DNA from 2 places in the Bradyrhizobium sp. SZCCHNR3119 genome. Region 2 is predicted to be linked to the other one. Evidence: predicted binding sites of a transcription regulator. Region 2 holds the regulator's gene; the other holds the start of a gene.
What was found. The regulator PhoB, encoded in region 2, activates phosphate uptake and scavenging genes when phosphate is short. The targets are predictions, from matches to a motif close to TGTCATNNANCTGTCAT.

Region 1 (7,614 bases), 1.7 Mb from region 2:
AGCGCGCCCAGGCCGGAATGAGCACCAGCGCCCCGATCGCAAGCGACGCCGGCAGATGCGCGATGAGCACGAGCTTCGCCGCGATCTGCAAGGCGATCGCGACCACGGCAAAATTGCCGGCATGAGGATCACCCAGCACCTCGATGAAGCGATCGGGCTTGCCGTGCGAGGCGCCGAATGCGTCGGCCACGTCGCCGAGCCCATCGAGATGCAGCGCGCCGGTGATCCAGATCCAGGCCACGACCACAGCGAGCGCAACGACCCAAGGATTGCTGCCGTGGAGAATGCGCGCGATCAAGGCAAGACATATCCCGACGACGAGTCCGACGGCGGGGAAGAACATCGCGGCGCGCTTGAGATCGCCGGGTCGCATGTCGGCGACACGCGGGGTCGGGAGGCGCGTAAGAAACTGCAGCGCGATCCAGAATTCACGACGACTCATGGCTGGATGATCTCGATGATTTCGCCCCAGAGCGCATCGTCCTCGCCGCGCCCGATCTCGAGCGTGATACGAGTCGCGGGATTGATGCGCAAACTCCACAGCGACCGCAGCGGCCAGTTCAAGATCAACGACAGCGCAGCACGGATGGCCCCGCCGTGCGTCACGATCAGCACGGGAGAGAGCTCAGGTTCTGTCGTCAGCCTGTCGAGGGCTCGACCGACGCGATCGCGCAAAGACACCCAGCTTTCCCCGCCGGGCGCGGTAAAAGCCGTGGGATCGGCGTAGAACGCCTGCAGCAATGCGGCATGATCAGGCCGCGCCGCGATCTCGTCCCGTGATCGCCCGTCCCAACGACCGAAATCGAGTTCGCTCCAGTCGGGGTCGATATGGACCACCGTGCCCGATCGTCGGGCCAAATCGTCGGCAGCAGCCCGCGCCCGCGCCCGCGGCGAGCACACGATGTGCCTCCATGCTCCGTCTTGGGTCTGCTTGGCAAATTGCCGCCACCCCATCTCGCTCAGCGGCGGATCGCTGCGGCCGTCGAGATAGCGCTCGCGCCCGGTGTCGCCGTGCCGCAGCAGATCGATCCGCATCAGCTGTCGCGGCCCGACACCGCGGCTTCGGCAAAAGTCGCCATCTCGTTATGAAGCGCGCATGCCAGCCGCAGCAGGGGCAACGCAGTCGCCGCCCCCGAGGCTTCGCCGAGCCGCAGATCGAGATCGATCAGCGGCCGCGCACCGAGTGCGTCCAGCACGACGCGGTGGCCCAGTTCGGCCGAACGATGCGAGAAGAGGAGCCATGGCCGACACGACGGATTGAGCTTCACGGCAGCAAGGGCGGCGACCGAGACGATGAAGCCGTCGATCAGAACCGGTACACCCATTCGTGCAGCAGCAATGATCGCGCCGGTCATTGCGACGATCTCGAGCCCACCGACCGCGGCGAGCACGGTCTCCACGGGGGTGCCAACTTCCAGTCCATGCAATGCGAGCGCGTCGGCAATCACGCGCGCCTTTCGCGCGCGCCCTTCCCCATCCAGCCCGGTGCCGCTCCCGACGATTTCAGCCGCGGGCCATCCCAGGAGCGCAGCCGCAATCGCCGAGGCGGAGGTCGTATTGCCGATCCCCATCTCACCGAGAATCACCAGCTGCGGCTTGGGCTCCGCCTGGCGCGCGATTGCGCGCTGCCCGCAGGCGAGCGCAAAAGCCACCTCCTCGGATGTCAGAGCCGTCTCGACGCCGAAATCGCGGGTCCCGCGCCGTGGCTTATCGACGATCACACCCGGTATCGGCTGATCGCCCAACGTGCCGGCGTCGACGACTTCGAGCGGACAACCGAGCGTGCGCGCCAGCACCGAGATTGCCGCCCCGCCACCGGCGAAGTTGTGCAACATCTGGACGGTGACCTCGGGCGGATAGGCCGATACACCGCGGGCCGCGATGCCATGATCGCCAGCGAACAGGATGATCGGCGCCCGCTCCGCCCCCGGCCTGTCGGTGGCCTGGAGCGCCGCCAACTCCACTGCGATCTCCTCCAGTCGTCCGAGCGCGCCGAGCGGCTTGGTCAATTGCGCCTGCCGCGCCAGCGCCGACTGGCGGTGACGCTCCGAGGTGGCCGGGCATTCAAGGCTGATCCATTCAGGTAACACACTGAGATCCTTGGCACAGATTCGAACTGGCTCGATTGCCATCGAGCCGGCGGCGTGACAAGCAGCGTCCTACCGTTGATTTGAACGCGCTGGCCCTGACGACACTCTACACTGTCATTGAACTGTCATGGAATGTACCGACAGCTGGCCTCCGACCCAAACTTGGCAGACCCGCATGGACTATTTCCGACGCTTCACCTTCCTGTTCGCCGCTCCGGTCTTTGAGCCCGACGACCTCGCGGGCGTCCGTTTCAACCAGATCATCGAAGAGATCCAGCGTTCCGGGTTCGAGGTGGTGCGGGCCCGCAAGCTCGAAGACGCCGAGATCGCCGTGCAGACCGATGCCGCGATCGGCTGCATGGTGGTCGATTGGGGCAAGAAGGGTCTCGAGGGCAAAACCATGGCCCTGATCAACCTGATGCGCCGGCGCGGCCTCGATTTTCCGATCATCCTCCTGATCCGGCGCAAGCGGTTCGAGGATCTGCCGGTCGAGGTGCTCGACTTCATCGACGGCTATGTGTTCCTGTCGGAGGAAACGCCGCCCTTCATCGCCAAGAACCTGATCAGCCGGCTCAAGCAATATGCCGAGACGTTGAAGACGCCGTTCTTCGGCACGCTCGTCGACTATGCCGAGGAAGGCAATCAGCTCTGGACCTGCCCCGGGCACAATGGCGGCGTGTTCTACAGCCGCAGCCCGATCGGCCGGATCTTCGTCGAGCATCTCGGCGAAGCCGTGTTCCGCGACGACCTCGACAATTCCGTCCTCGACCTCGGCGACCTCCTGACCCATGAGGGACCGGCGCTGCGGGCGCAGAAGGAAGCGGCGCAGATCTTCGGCGCCGAAAAGACCTATTTCGTGCTGAACGGCACCTCCACCTCGAACAAGGTGGTGCTGGGAGCGCTGGTCACCGACGGCGACCTCGTGCTGTTCGACCGGAACAATCACAAGGCCGCCCACCATGGCGCGCTGCTGATCTCCGGCGGCATCCCGATTTATGTCCCGACGGTCCGCAATGCCTGGGGCCTGATCGGCCCGATGCGCTGGGACCTGCTCGACGAGGAGCATCTGCGCCAGCAGATCCGCAACAACCCGCTGGTCAAGGACCCCGACGCCTGGCGCAGGGAGCGCCCGTTCCGCGTCGCCGTGGTCGAGCAGTGCACCTATGACGGCTCGATCCACAGCGCCGAGATGATCCTGAAGCGGATCGGCCACCTCTGCGAGTACATCATGTTCGACGAGGCCTGGGCCGGGTTCATGAAATTCCACCCTCTCTATGCCGGCCGCTTCGCGATGGGGCTTTCGGAACTGGGCCCGAACGCGCCTGGGATCATCGCCACCCAATCCACGCACAAGCAGCTTGCCAGCTTCTCCCAGGCCTCGCAGATCCACGTCAAGGATCGCCACATCAAGGGCCAGCGGCGCCGGATCGAGCATCGGCGCTTCAACGAAAGCTTCATGCAGCACGCCTCGACTTCGCCGTTCTATCCGCTGTTCGCCTCGCTCGATGTCGGCGCGCAGATGATGAAGGGGCGTTCCGGCGAAGTGCTGTGGGATGACACGATCCGGCTCGGCATCGAATTGCGCAAGAAGATCCGGGCGATGCGCCGGGAATTTGAGGAGAAGGAGAAGGATCCGGCGCGGCGCTGGTTCTTCGAGCCGTTCGTGCCGGACCGCGTGGCGATCCCGGATGCCGCAAGCCCGGGCGGGGTCCATGACGTCGCGTGGGAGGCGATCTCGACCGACCAGTTGGCCACCGACGCGTCCCTCTGGCAGCTCGGTCCCAATTCCACCTGGCACGGCTTTCCGAACATGGAGGCCGGTTTCGCCATGACCGATCCGAACAAGCTGACGCTGCTGACCCCCGGCTTCGACCGGGCGACCGGCGGCTATGCCGAGCACGGCATCCCCGCGCCCGTGGTCGCGCAATATCTCCGCGAGAACCGGATCGTGGCCGAGAAGAACGACCTCAACTCGCTCTTGTTTCTGCTGACACCGGGCGTGGAGGCCAGCAAGGCCGGCACGCTGATCAGCGGCCTCGTCGCCTTCAAGAGGCTGCACGACGACAACGTGCTGTTGGAGGATGCGATCCCGGAATTCACCCGCCGCCGCTTTGGCCGTTATGGCAAGGTGCGGCTGCGCGACCTCTGCGCCGAGATGCACCGTTTCTATCGTGCGGCCGACGTGAGTGCGCTGCAGGCCAAGCAGTTCCTGCCCGAGCACATGCCGGAGATTGCGATCTCCCCCCGCGAGGCTGCTCGCGCCCTGATGCGCAATGACGTCGATTATCTGCCGATCGACAAGATCGCCGGCCGGATCGCGACCACGCCGTTCGTGGTCTATCCGCCCGGAATCGCCACCATCGTGCCGGGCGAACGCCTGTCGGAACGGGCCAAGCCGATGATCGATTACCTGAAGATGTTCGAACAGGCCTTCAACACCTTCCCCGGTTTCGACGTCGAGATCCAAGGGCTCTACAAGGAGATCGACGAGGCGGGCCGCATCCGCCTCTACACCTATGTCGCAGCCGAGTGAGTCCGCGCCGATGGAGAATTCGATCGCAGCCGTCCAGAGCGAGCCGCCGGTGCTCGTCCGCCCGTCGCGCGACGAGGACGTCGAGGCCATGCTCGCGATCTATCGCCGGCACATCCGCCGCGGGGTCGAAGACGGCGCCGCCAATTCCGGCGTGCCGGAGCCGGACGATCTCAGGCAACGGCGCAAGAACCTGCGCAACCATCGCATGCCGCATCTGGTCGCGACATTCCGCGCCGAGATCGTAGGCTATGCCTACGTCGTGCCGTTCCGGAAGCGGCCCGCCTATCGCTTCGCCGTGAAGCACTCGATCTATGTGCATCACGAGCATCTCGGCCGCGGCGTCGGCCGGCTGCTGATGCAGGCATTGATCGACGCCTGTGCGGCGGCCGGCTTTCGCCAGATGATCGGCTATATCGACGCCGACAACACCGCCTCGCTCGGCATCCACGAGCGATTTGGCTTTACCCGGGTCGGGCTTCTCCCCGCAGTCGCGTTCCGGTACGGCCGCTGGTCGGACACCGTGATGGTGCAGCGCTCGCTCGGCGCTGGCGGCACTGAGCCACCCACCTCCGGGCGTTGAACGACTTCGGCTGTCTCAAGCCGTCGATCACGACGGGAAATCGGCCGCCCTCACCTGGATGCGATCCGCATGCAGGGACCAGTCGCGTAGCTCCTGCATCTCGCAAAACTTCTTCTTAGCGAGCTCGGCCGCCAGCTTTTCGTCGGCGGCGTCGATTTCGAGCGTGCTCTGGCAGATCTCACATTGCCGGCCGTTTTCGCCGAGCACGTCTTTCATGAAGTTGACGACGTAACGCGACATCGAACCCTCCTCGCCCAGCGCACCTCCATGTTAGCGCGCTTTGCGAGAGACTGTTGAGCGGTATCAAGCCGGCCGCGCAATAATTAATGAAGCAGCGGAAGCCGGACGCTCAGGCGCCGGCCGCCGGAAGGCTGGCCGCCGCGATGGCCACGAACTGCGCCACCACACGCCGAACGCGCTTTCCTGATGCCCACAACATTGAATTGAATCGACGCATCGAACGTCCCTCGCGCGGCGCGAGCACCTCGCTCGCAAACCCTCAGCAAATCCTTGGCGCAAAAGGAAAAATGGCCTCGTCTCAGAGAGCTGTCGATGGCTTGAGAAAAATAGCAAAAGTTACATCGCCGACCGCAGGAGCGGCAGAACGTTCATTACTGCATCGCGGCCGCCGACGATCAAATTCTTCTCATCGCCTGGTCCTGCCGAGCCGGGTCGTGATGCTCTGAAGCGGCAGCGAACCCATTAACGACACGGAGGGCTCAAGGGGGTGTGAGCCCAATCAGTAGCCCGGCTTGTGCTATTCGGAGGGATGACCTTCATCACCCGCTTCGCCGCCTGGCTGCTCGCCGCCGCCGTCACATTCGCAACCCTCGGTCCGGCGCGCGTCCGGCCGCATTCCAATCTGGGCCAGGACGGCGAGCATGCGCTGGCTTTCATCCTTGTCGGGCTTGCCTTCGGCCTCGCCTATCGCGGTCGTCGTATGCTGGCCACGGGACTTGCCGTGGTCTTGATCGGGGCGCTTGAAGTCGCGCAATTGTGGGCGCCAGGGCGGCATGCCCGGCTCGAGGATTTCGTCGTCGACGCCCTCGCGGCCTGTGCGGGATTTCTGCTCGCGGCCATGCTCGACTGGTGCACTCAGCGAGTGCGAAGGCAAGCCGCTTAGCAGACAAAAACCCCGCCGCACGGATGCGGCGAGGCCCTTGCCGGATCATTCGGCGTCAGATCAGTCGATGATCTTGATGACGCGGCGGGTGCGCGGATCGACGATCACGCGACGATCGTTGACGACGGCATAGCGATACTCGGTGTAGCGCGGCACCGGACGCAGCACGACCGTGTCGGGCAGCGGCTCGCCGACCACGACGCGCTCGTGCACGACCACGGATGGCGCACGCTCCTCGTCGATCGAGTGGATGACGGCATTCGGGATTTCGAGGCCGGCGCCCACCGCCGCCCCAACGGTGCCGCCGACCACTGCACCGAGCGGACCTGCCACCGCGCCGCCGGCCTCCGCACCATTATGCGCGCCTTCCACGGTGGTCGACTGCGCGAACGCCGCGCCCGAAGCCAGCAGCGAAGCCGCAATCAGTGAAACAGCAAAACGGGTCCTCATCATTCTCCTCCAGTGTGATTGAAGATGCCGTTCAACAACGGGGGATCGCCCGCGGTTCCGGGTTCCATGCGACCTAAAGTTTGCCAGGCGAGGGAACGAATCCTCCGTTCGAGCTCGTGCTTGCTGTCGGCCGCGCCGCGCCCTCGAGGCGATGAGGCGAACTCTCTCCGCGACGTCATTCCGGGGCGCGCCTGCAAGGCGCGAGCCCGGAATCCATAATCACAGGGCGTGATGCGAGGCACATTCTCCGCCCGACCTTGCTCCCACAGCATCTGCCGAGAGTATGGATTCCCGGTTCACGCTTCGCGTGCCCCGGAATGACGACGGGTAAAGTCGTCGGACTCTTTCCTATCCACGTTTCAAACAGCGCGCTCAAATGCCAGATGCACGTCTGCATTCTCGCGGCGGATCACGCCCGAGTGTTGCGATCGACCTGCCCTTCGAGAATCGAGAGGGCGCGGGGAATGCCGGGCGCTGGCCGCACCCATGGCCCGCCTGCAGAAAGAATGCAGGCGGCAGGTACCACAGGTTCAGCCGAGACATCCCGGCATTCCCCGCGCGATGGTCTTAACGCTTATACGTGATCTCCCCGGGGACCGGCTTGATTGCCCCCGCTGCGCATGACGCTTTCGCGTCAGCACGACCTCAGCACCGGGAGGTCAGGACCACACGATTTCACGTCCGCATCCGCCCTGCTCGTCGGCGTGACGAAGCACGCTTGCCAAGGCGGTCACGGCCACCGCATCCCCGCCTCACGTGTCGTGACGATCGCGCGCAACGCCCCTCTCCTCGAGGCGGGATGCGCCCATGATCCACGATTTCGGTAAAAACGAAAGAG
Region 2 (7,614 bases):
AAGGGCGGCAGGAAGCGCACCACGTTGTCGCCGGCGCCGACGGTCAACAGCTTCTCGTCGCGGAGCGCCGCGATCAGATCGGCCGACGGAACCACGGCCTTGATGCCGATCAAGAGACCTTCGCCGCGGACCTCGGAGATCACCTCCGGGTGGCGATCGATCACGGCGGCGAGCTTCTGCTTGAGCAGCAGCGACATCTTGCGCGCGTGCTCGAAGAAGCCCGGCGCCAGCATCACGTCCAGCACCGCATTGGCCGCGGCCACCGCCAGCGGGTTGCCGCCGAAGGTCGAACCATGCGAGCCCGCCGTCATGCCGGCCGCAGCATCGGCCGTGGCGAGGCACGCGCCGATCGGGAAACCGCCGCCGAGCGCTTTCGCCAGCGACATCACGTCGGGCTCGACCCCGAGCCAGCGATGCGCGAACAGCTCGCCGGTGCGGCCCATGCCAGTCTGCACCTCGTCGAACACGAGCAGCAGGCCGTGCGCGTTGCAGAGCTCGCGCAGGGCCTTGTAGAAGCCCAGCGGCGCGGTGCGCACGCCACCCTCACCTTGCACCGGCTCGATCAAGATGCCCGCGGTGTGCGGGCCGATCGCCTTCTTCACCGCTTCGAGATCGCCGAGCGGGACTTGGTCGAAACCATCCATCGGCGGGCCGAAGCCGTCGAGATATTTGGCCGAGCCGGTGGCCGCGAGCGTCGCCAGCGTGCGGCCGTGGAACGCGCCCTCGAACGTAACGATGCGGTAACGTTCCGGATGCCCCTTGGCGGCGTGATGCTTGCGCGTGATCTTGATCGCGCATTCCATCGCTTCGGCGCCGGAATTGGCGAAGAACACGTAGTCGGCGAAGCTCTGCTCGCACAGCCGCGCCGCAAGCCGCTCGCCGTCCGGGCTCTTGAACAGGTTCGACATGTGCCAGAGCTTGGTCGCCTGCTCCTGCAGCGCCTTCACCAAATGCGGATGCGCGTGACCCAGCGCATTCACGGCGACGCCGGAGGTGAAGTCGAGATAGCGCTCGCCATTGGTCGCGATCAGCCAGGCGCCCTCGCCGCGCTCGAAGGCGAGATCGATCCGGGCAAATACGGGGAGCAGATGCGACGCGACGTCCGTCATGGCTGATCACTTGAGCTGACGGGCCGGTCAAGACGCGCACGAGGAGGCGCAAAGCAGCGCCATCGCGCACCCGGGACCCGGCCCTGGAAAACAAAATGTGCCGCCTTTTCAAGGCGGCACGGACAACTATTGTATGCGCAGGACGTTCGCTGTCAACACGCGTGAGCCAGCCGCCTCAGCGCGGAACAGGTGGGGTTTCCGGTCGATGACAGTGCTAAGCGTTCCCGGTCCACATCGACGGAAGGTGTGGACGGTGGCCCCCGACTCTTGCGCGGGAGTCACGGCATATTGTAGCGTTTTTCGCATCGAGTACGACATCTCGTGCAGCAGGTCTGATCCTTAAGAGTTCGGTGGTTCGGCGTACACGTCCGGGCGCGCATCTCGCGCCCGGCGAGGGCTAAGGGATTCTGCGAGCAGGGATTTTCGTGAGTTTGGCACCGCAGCGCTGTCCCGAAACTGGCCAGCGAAACGCGAAGGGAAAGGTGCGATGACGGTATTGACCTGGTCGGACGATCGCGTCGAGCAGTTGAAAAAGCTCTGGGAGGCCGGACTGTCGGCCAGCCAGATCGCAGCGGAGCTCGGAAATGTGACGCGCAACGCCGTGATCGGCAAGGTCCACAGGCTCGGCCTCTCCGGTCGCGCCAAGAGCCCTGCCGCCGCCGCTCCGCGTCAGCGCAAGGCGCGCCCCGCTCAGCCGATGATGCGGGTGGCCCGCCCGGTGGCGCGCGGCAATACCGCGCTCGCCCAGGTGTTCGAGGTCGAGACGGAGCCCGATCCGATCACCTTCGACAATGTGGTGCCGATGAACCAGCGGCTGTCGCTGCTCGAGCTCCGCGAAGGCACCTGCCACTGGCCGGTCGGCGATCCCGCCAGCGCGGACTTCTTCTTCTGCGGCGGCAAGGCGCTGAACGGCCTGCCCTATTGCGCGCAGCATTCGCGCATCGCCTATCAGCCCGCGGCCGATCGCCGTCGTCACCCCGGCAAGAGCCCGGCACGCTGATCTGTTGCGCATCTTGGACGCGCTGTTAGCTCAGCCATCAGCTGTCGTCCCCGCGAACGCGGGGACCCATAACCACCGGCGGGCGTGGTTATGATGGATGTTAGCTACAGCTGCAGCTCTATCATCAGCATTTGCGGTTATGGGTACCGGCGTTCGCCGGGATGACGGCGGCGCACGTTGCAAGCGCGCTTGTCATGACAAAAAAGGCGGAGCCGAAGCTCCGCCTTTGATCGGGCGCTGTTTGTCGCCGCGCGATCGCCCTCAGCTCACGATTCCGCCTTCGCAAAGCGGTCGTCGAGCGCATAGCCCGCGCCACGCACGGTGCGGATCGGATCCTGTTCGCGTCCCGGATTGAGCAGCTTGCGCAAGCGTCCGATGTGCACGTCCACCGTACGCTCGTCGATGTAGATGTCGCGGCCCCAGACGCTGTCGAGCAGCTGCTCGCGGCTGAACACGCGGCCCGGATGTTCCAGGAAGAACTCAAGCAGCCGATATTCGGTCGGCCCGAGATCGATCGGCCGGCCGGAGCGGGCGACGCGGCGCTTCTCGCGATCGAGCTCGATGTCGCCATAGGCGAGCACGGTGGCGAGCCGCTCGGGGCTCGCGCGGCGGAGCAGACCCTTCACGCGGGCCAACAGCTCGGGCACCGAGAACGGCTTGACGATGTAATCGTCCGCCCCGGTGGCGAGCCCGCGGACCCGCTCGCTCTCCTCGCCGCGCGCCGTCAGCATGATGATCGGCAGCTGCTTGGTCTCGGGCCGGGCGCGCAGGCGCCGGCACAGCTCGATGCCGGACAGGCCCGGCAGCATCCAGTCCAGCACCACGAGATCGGGCACCCGTTCCTTCAGTCGCGTGTCGGCGTCGTCGCCGCGCGCAACCGTCTCGACCTCGTAACCTTCGGTCTCGAGATTGTAGCGCAGCAGCGTCGTCAGCGCTTCCTCGTCTTCCACAACCAGAATGCGCGCACTCATCGCTCAGCTTCTCTCTCAGTTTCCGGGGGCGGTGGCCGCGAAGGACGTCATGTCGCCCTTCGGACGCTTGTCGATCATCGGCTGGCCTTCGATCATGTAGAACACGGTTTCCGCGATGTTGGTCGCATGATCGCCGATCCGTTCGATGTTCTTGGCGCAGAACATCAGGTGAATGCAGAACGAGATGTTGCGGGGATCTTCCATCATGTAGGTGAGCAGCTCGCGGAACAGCGAGGTGCAGATGGCGTCGACCTCCTCGTCGCCCTTCCACACCGTCATCGCCGCCGGCAGATCGTGGGCGGCATAGGCGTCGAGCACCGACTTGACCTGCGACTGCACCAGGTCGGTCATGTGCTCCAAACCGCGGATCAGCTTCAAGGGATGGAAATCGCTCTCCAGCGCGGCGACGCGCTTGCCGATGTTCTTGGCGAGGTCGCCGATCCGCTCGAGGTCGGTCGCAACCCGCATCGCGCCGACGATCTCGCGCAGGTCCACCGCCATCGGCTGCCGGCGGGCGATGGTGAGCACCGCGCGCTCCTCGATCAGCCGCTGCAGACTGTCGATCTCGGCGTCCGTCTGGATCACCCGCTCGCCGAGCGCGACGTCGCGCCGCACCAGCGCGTCGACGGAATCCACGATCAGCCGCTCGGCCAAGCCGCCCATCTCCGCGACCAGCCGCGTCAGCTCCTGCAGGTCACTGTCAAACGCCTTGACGGTATGTTCACTGGCCATGTCTGTCTCCTCGGCAATGCCGTCGTAGTCCGGCGCGTCAATTCGGGTCTCGCTGCCTCAGCCAACTGCCCCTTGCCGACCGATGCAAGGGGTCCGTTTCCGGCATCAGCCGAAGCGGCCGGTGATGTAGTCCTGGGTCCGCCGATCGCTCGGCGAGGTGAAGATCTTGCTGGTATCGTCGAACTCGATCAGCTCGCCGAGATACATGAAGGCGGTCTTGTCGGAGACGCGGGCCGCCTGCTGCATGTTGTGGGTCACGATCGCGATCGTGTAGTTGTCCGACAGCTCCTGGATCAACTCCTCGACCTTGGCGGTCGAGATCGGATCGAGCGCCGAGCACGGCTCGTCGAACAGGATCACCTCGGGACGCACCGCAACGGTGCGGGCAATACAGAGACGCTGTTGCTGGCCGCCGGAAAGGCTCAGGCCCGAGGCGTTGAGCTTGTCCTTGACCTCGTTCCACAGCGCGCCGCCGCGCAACGCCTTCTCGACCCGGTCATCCATCTCGGATTTGGAGATCTTCTCATACAGGCGGATGCCGAAGGCGATGTTCTCGTAGATCGTCATCGGGAACGGCGTCGGCTTCTGGAACACCATGCCGACGCGCGCACGCAAGAGGTTCAGGTCGAGCTTGGGGTCGAGGATGTTGGTGTTGTCCAGCATCAGCTGGCCTTCGGCGCGCTGGCCCGGATACAGATCATACATCCGGTTGAAGATGCGCAGCAGCGTGGACTTGCCGCAGCCGGACGGTCCGATGAAGGCCGTCACCCGGTTGGTTCCGAGCGACAGGTTGATGTTCTTCAGCGCATGGTGATCGCCGTAATAAAAGTTCAGGTTCCGGACCGTCACCTTCGCCGGGGCGTCCGGCAAGGATTTGTTCGGAATGACGCCCGCCGGACTTGAGACGGAAACAGACATGTCGGTCATTTTGCGCTCCTCTCGGCGCCCAGAATGCGGGCCCCGATGTTCAGGGCAAGTACGGTCAAGGTAATCAAAAGGGCCCCGGTCCAGGCCAGCTGCTTCCAATAGGCATAGGGGCTCTGGACGAAGTTGTTGATGGTCACCGGCAGGTTGGCCATCGTGTGGGTAAGATCGAGGCTCCAGAACTGGTTCGACAACGCAGTGAACAGGAGCGGCGCGGTCTCGCCGGCCACGCGAGCGGTCGCCAGCAGGACGCCCGTGATCAAGCCGGAGCGCGCCGCGCGATAGGCGATGCGCCGGATCACCAGCGAACGCGGCAGGCCAAGTGCGGAGGCGGCCTCACGCAGCGGATTGGGCACCAGCAGCAGCATGTCCTCGGTGGTGCGCAGCACGACCGGAATCACGATCACGGCAAGCGCCAGACAGCCCGCGATGGCCGAGAAGCCGCCCATCGGAACCACGACCGCGCCATAGATGAACAGGCCGATGATGATGGATGGGGCAGAGAGCAGGATGTCGTTGATGAAACGGATCACCGAAGTCAACCGGTCATGGCGACCATACTCGGCGAGGTAGGTGCCGGCGAACAAGCCGAGTGGAGCACCGACGCCGACGCCGAAGACCGTCATGATGATCGAGCCTACGATGGCGTTGCGCAGGCCGCCGTCGCTCGATCCCGGCGGCGGCGTATCGGTCGCGAAGACCTGCACGGTCAGGCCAGCCAGGCCCTGGTAGAGCAGATCGATCAGGATCAGTGCGAGCCAGGTCACGCCGAACAGCGCGGCAAGCACGCACAGCGCACGGACGAAGATGTCCTTGCGGCGGCGGCGGCCATAGATCCGGTTGGCCGGATTGATGGGCGTATCGGTAGACGTCATGCGATCTCTCCTGCCCTATCCATCCGGCTTATTTTCCGGCCTTGGCTTCGAGCCGCAGCAGCATCAGGCGCGCGCCGGCGAGCACGAAGAAGGTGAGAACGAACAGCAACAGTCCGAGCAGAATCAGGGCCGACTGGTGCAAACCGTCGCTCTCCTGGAATTCCGATGCGATCGCCGCCGAGATCGTGGTGCCCGGCGCGAAGATCGACGAGGAGATGCGGAACGAGTTGCCGATGATGAACGTCACTGCCATGGTCTCGCCGAGCGCCCGGCCGAGCGCCAGCATGATGCCGCCGATGACGCCGACCCGGGTGTAAGGGATCACCACGCTGCGCACGACCTCCCAGGTGGTGCAGCCGACGCCATAGGCGGCCTCCTTCAAGACCGGCGGCACGGTCTTGAACACGTCCACCGAAATCGAAGTGATGAAGGGCAGCACCATGATGGCCAGGATCAGCGAGGCATTGAACAGGCTGAGATAGGACGGCGGCCCGGCGAAGATGTCCTGCAGGATCGGAATGTTGGCGCACAGGCTGATCATGAACGGCTGGAACGTGTAGGCCAGGAACGGCCCCAGCACGAAGAAGCCCCACATGCCGTAGATGATCGACGGGATGCCGGCGAGCAGCTCGATGGCGATGCCGATCGGGCGGCGCAGCCATTGCGGGCAGAGCTCGGTGAGGAAGATCGCAATGCCGAGACCGACCGGGATGGCGATCAGCATCGCGATAAAGGACGACACCAGCGTGCCGTAGATCGGTCCCAGCGCACCCAGCACGGGCGGATCGGCTGACGGCGCCCAGCGGCGCGTCCACAGGAACTCGAAGCCATATTCCTTCATTGCCGGCCAGGCGCCGATGATCAGTGACAGGATGATGCCGCCGAGGATGAGCAGCACCGAAATCGCCGACAGGCGGGTGATCCAGTAGAAGGTGACGTCGCCAAACTTGAAGGCGCTCAGCGCCCGGGCGCGGTCATAGGGTCCGGCGGCATCGCTGACAGTGCTTGCGTCGCTTTGAACGGCCATCTCTGCCAAGTCCGCCCCCTGTTTCTGATAGACCTGTACTTGCGTACTTGTACCTGCGCACTTGTGCTTGTGTACTCGCACTTCTGCACCAGCACCTGCGTCGTCGACGTCCCCTCTCCCACGCCGGGGAGAGGGGCCACATTCGAAGGAGCGGCTTAGCTCTTGATGTCGGACGACCAGGTCTTCTCGATCATCTTCACGACGTTGTCGGGCATCGGGATGTAGTCGAGCTCCTCAGCCATCTTGGCGCCCTTCTCGAACGACCACTTGAAGAACTTGATGGCTTCGGCGGAGGCCGCCTTGTCGGCCGGCTCCTTGTGCATCAGGATGAAGGTCGCCGCCGTCATCGGCCAGGACTTGTCGCCCGGCTGGTCGGCCAGGACAACGTAATAGCCCGGCGCATGGGCCCAATCCGCATTCGAGGCGGCGGCCTGGAACGCCTCCACGGTCGGCTGCACGGTCTTGCCGGCCTTGTTGATCATGCCGGTGTAGGTCAGCTTGTTCTGCTTGGCATAGGCATACTCGACATAGCCGATCGAGTTCTTGGTCTGGCTGATATTGCCGGACACGCCCTCATTGCCCTTGGCGCCGACGCCGGTCGGCCACTCCACGGCCGTGTTCGCGCCGATCTTGCTCTTCCACTCGGGGCTGACGTCGGAGAGATAGGTGGTGAAGTTGAAGGTAGTGCCCGAACCGTCCGAACGACGCACGACCGAGATCGCCTCGGACGGCAGCTTCACCTTCGGGTTCAGCTTCTTGATCGCCGCGTCGTCCCACTTGGTGATCTTGCCGAGGTAGATCTCGGCGAGGGTCGGACCGTCGAGCACCATCTCGCCCGGCTTCACGCCTTCGAGATTCACGACCGGGACGATGCCGCCCATCACCATCGGCCACTGGACCAGGCCGTCCTTCTCGAGCTGCTCGGCCTTCAGCGGCGCGTCGGTGGCGCCGAAGGTCACGGTCTTGGCCTGGATCT

Region 1: a site for PhoB is predicted at 2,203-2,219, ahead of QX034_RS01880 (Orn/Lys/Arg decarboxylase N-terminal domain-containing protein). Genes of this name have one in related genera too.

Annotation. Positions count from the first base shown of each region.
Region 1 is NZ_JAUEUV010000001.1:380,229-387,842, forward strand. It holds gene QX034_RS01865 (adenosylcobinamide-GDP ribazoletransferase) at 1-442, opposite strand, end outside; gene QX034_RS01870 (histidine phosphatase family protein) at 439-1,035, opposite strand; gene cobT (nicotinate-nucleotide--dimethylbenzimidazole phosphoribosyltransferase) at 1,035-2,090, opposite strand; gene QX034_RS01880 (Orn/Lys/Arg decarboxylase N-terminal domain-containing protein) at 2,266-4,623, shown strand; gene QX034_RS01885 (GNAT family N-acetyltransferase) at 4,634-5,203, shown strand; gene QX034_RS01890 (hypothetical protein) at 5,231-5,443, opposite strand; gene QX034_RS01895 (VanZ family protein) at 5,973-6,326, shown strand; gene QX034_RS01900 (DUF1236 domain-containing protein) at 6,387-6,776, opposite strand.
Region 2 is NZ_JAUEUV010000001.1:2,076,711-2,084,324, forward strand. It holds gene QX034_RS09835 (aspartate aminotransferase family protein) at 1-1,109, opposite strand, end outside; gene QX034_RS09840 (GcrA family cell cycle regulator) at 1,597-2,109, shown strand; gene phoB (phosphate regulon transcriptional regulator PhoB) at 2,376-3,080, opposite strand; gene phoU (phosphate signaling complex protein PhoU) at 3,096-3,812, opposite strand; gene pstB (phosphate ABC transporter ATP-binding protein PstB) at 3,918-4,739, opposite strand; gene pstA (phosphate ABC transporter permease PstA) at 4,736-5,611, opposite strand; gene pstC (phosphate ABC transporter permease subunit PstC) at 5,640-6,638, opposite strand; gene pstS (phosphate ABC transporter substrate-binding protein PstS) at 6,794-7,614, opposite strand, start outside.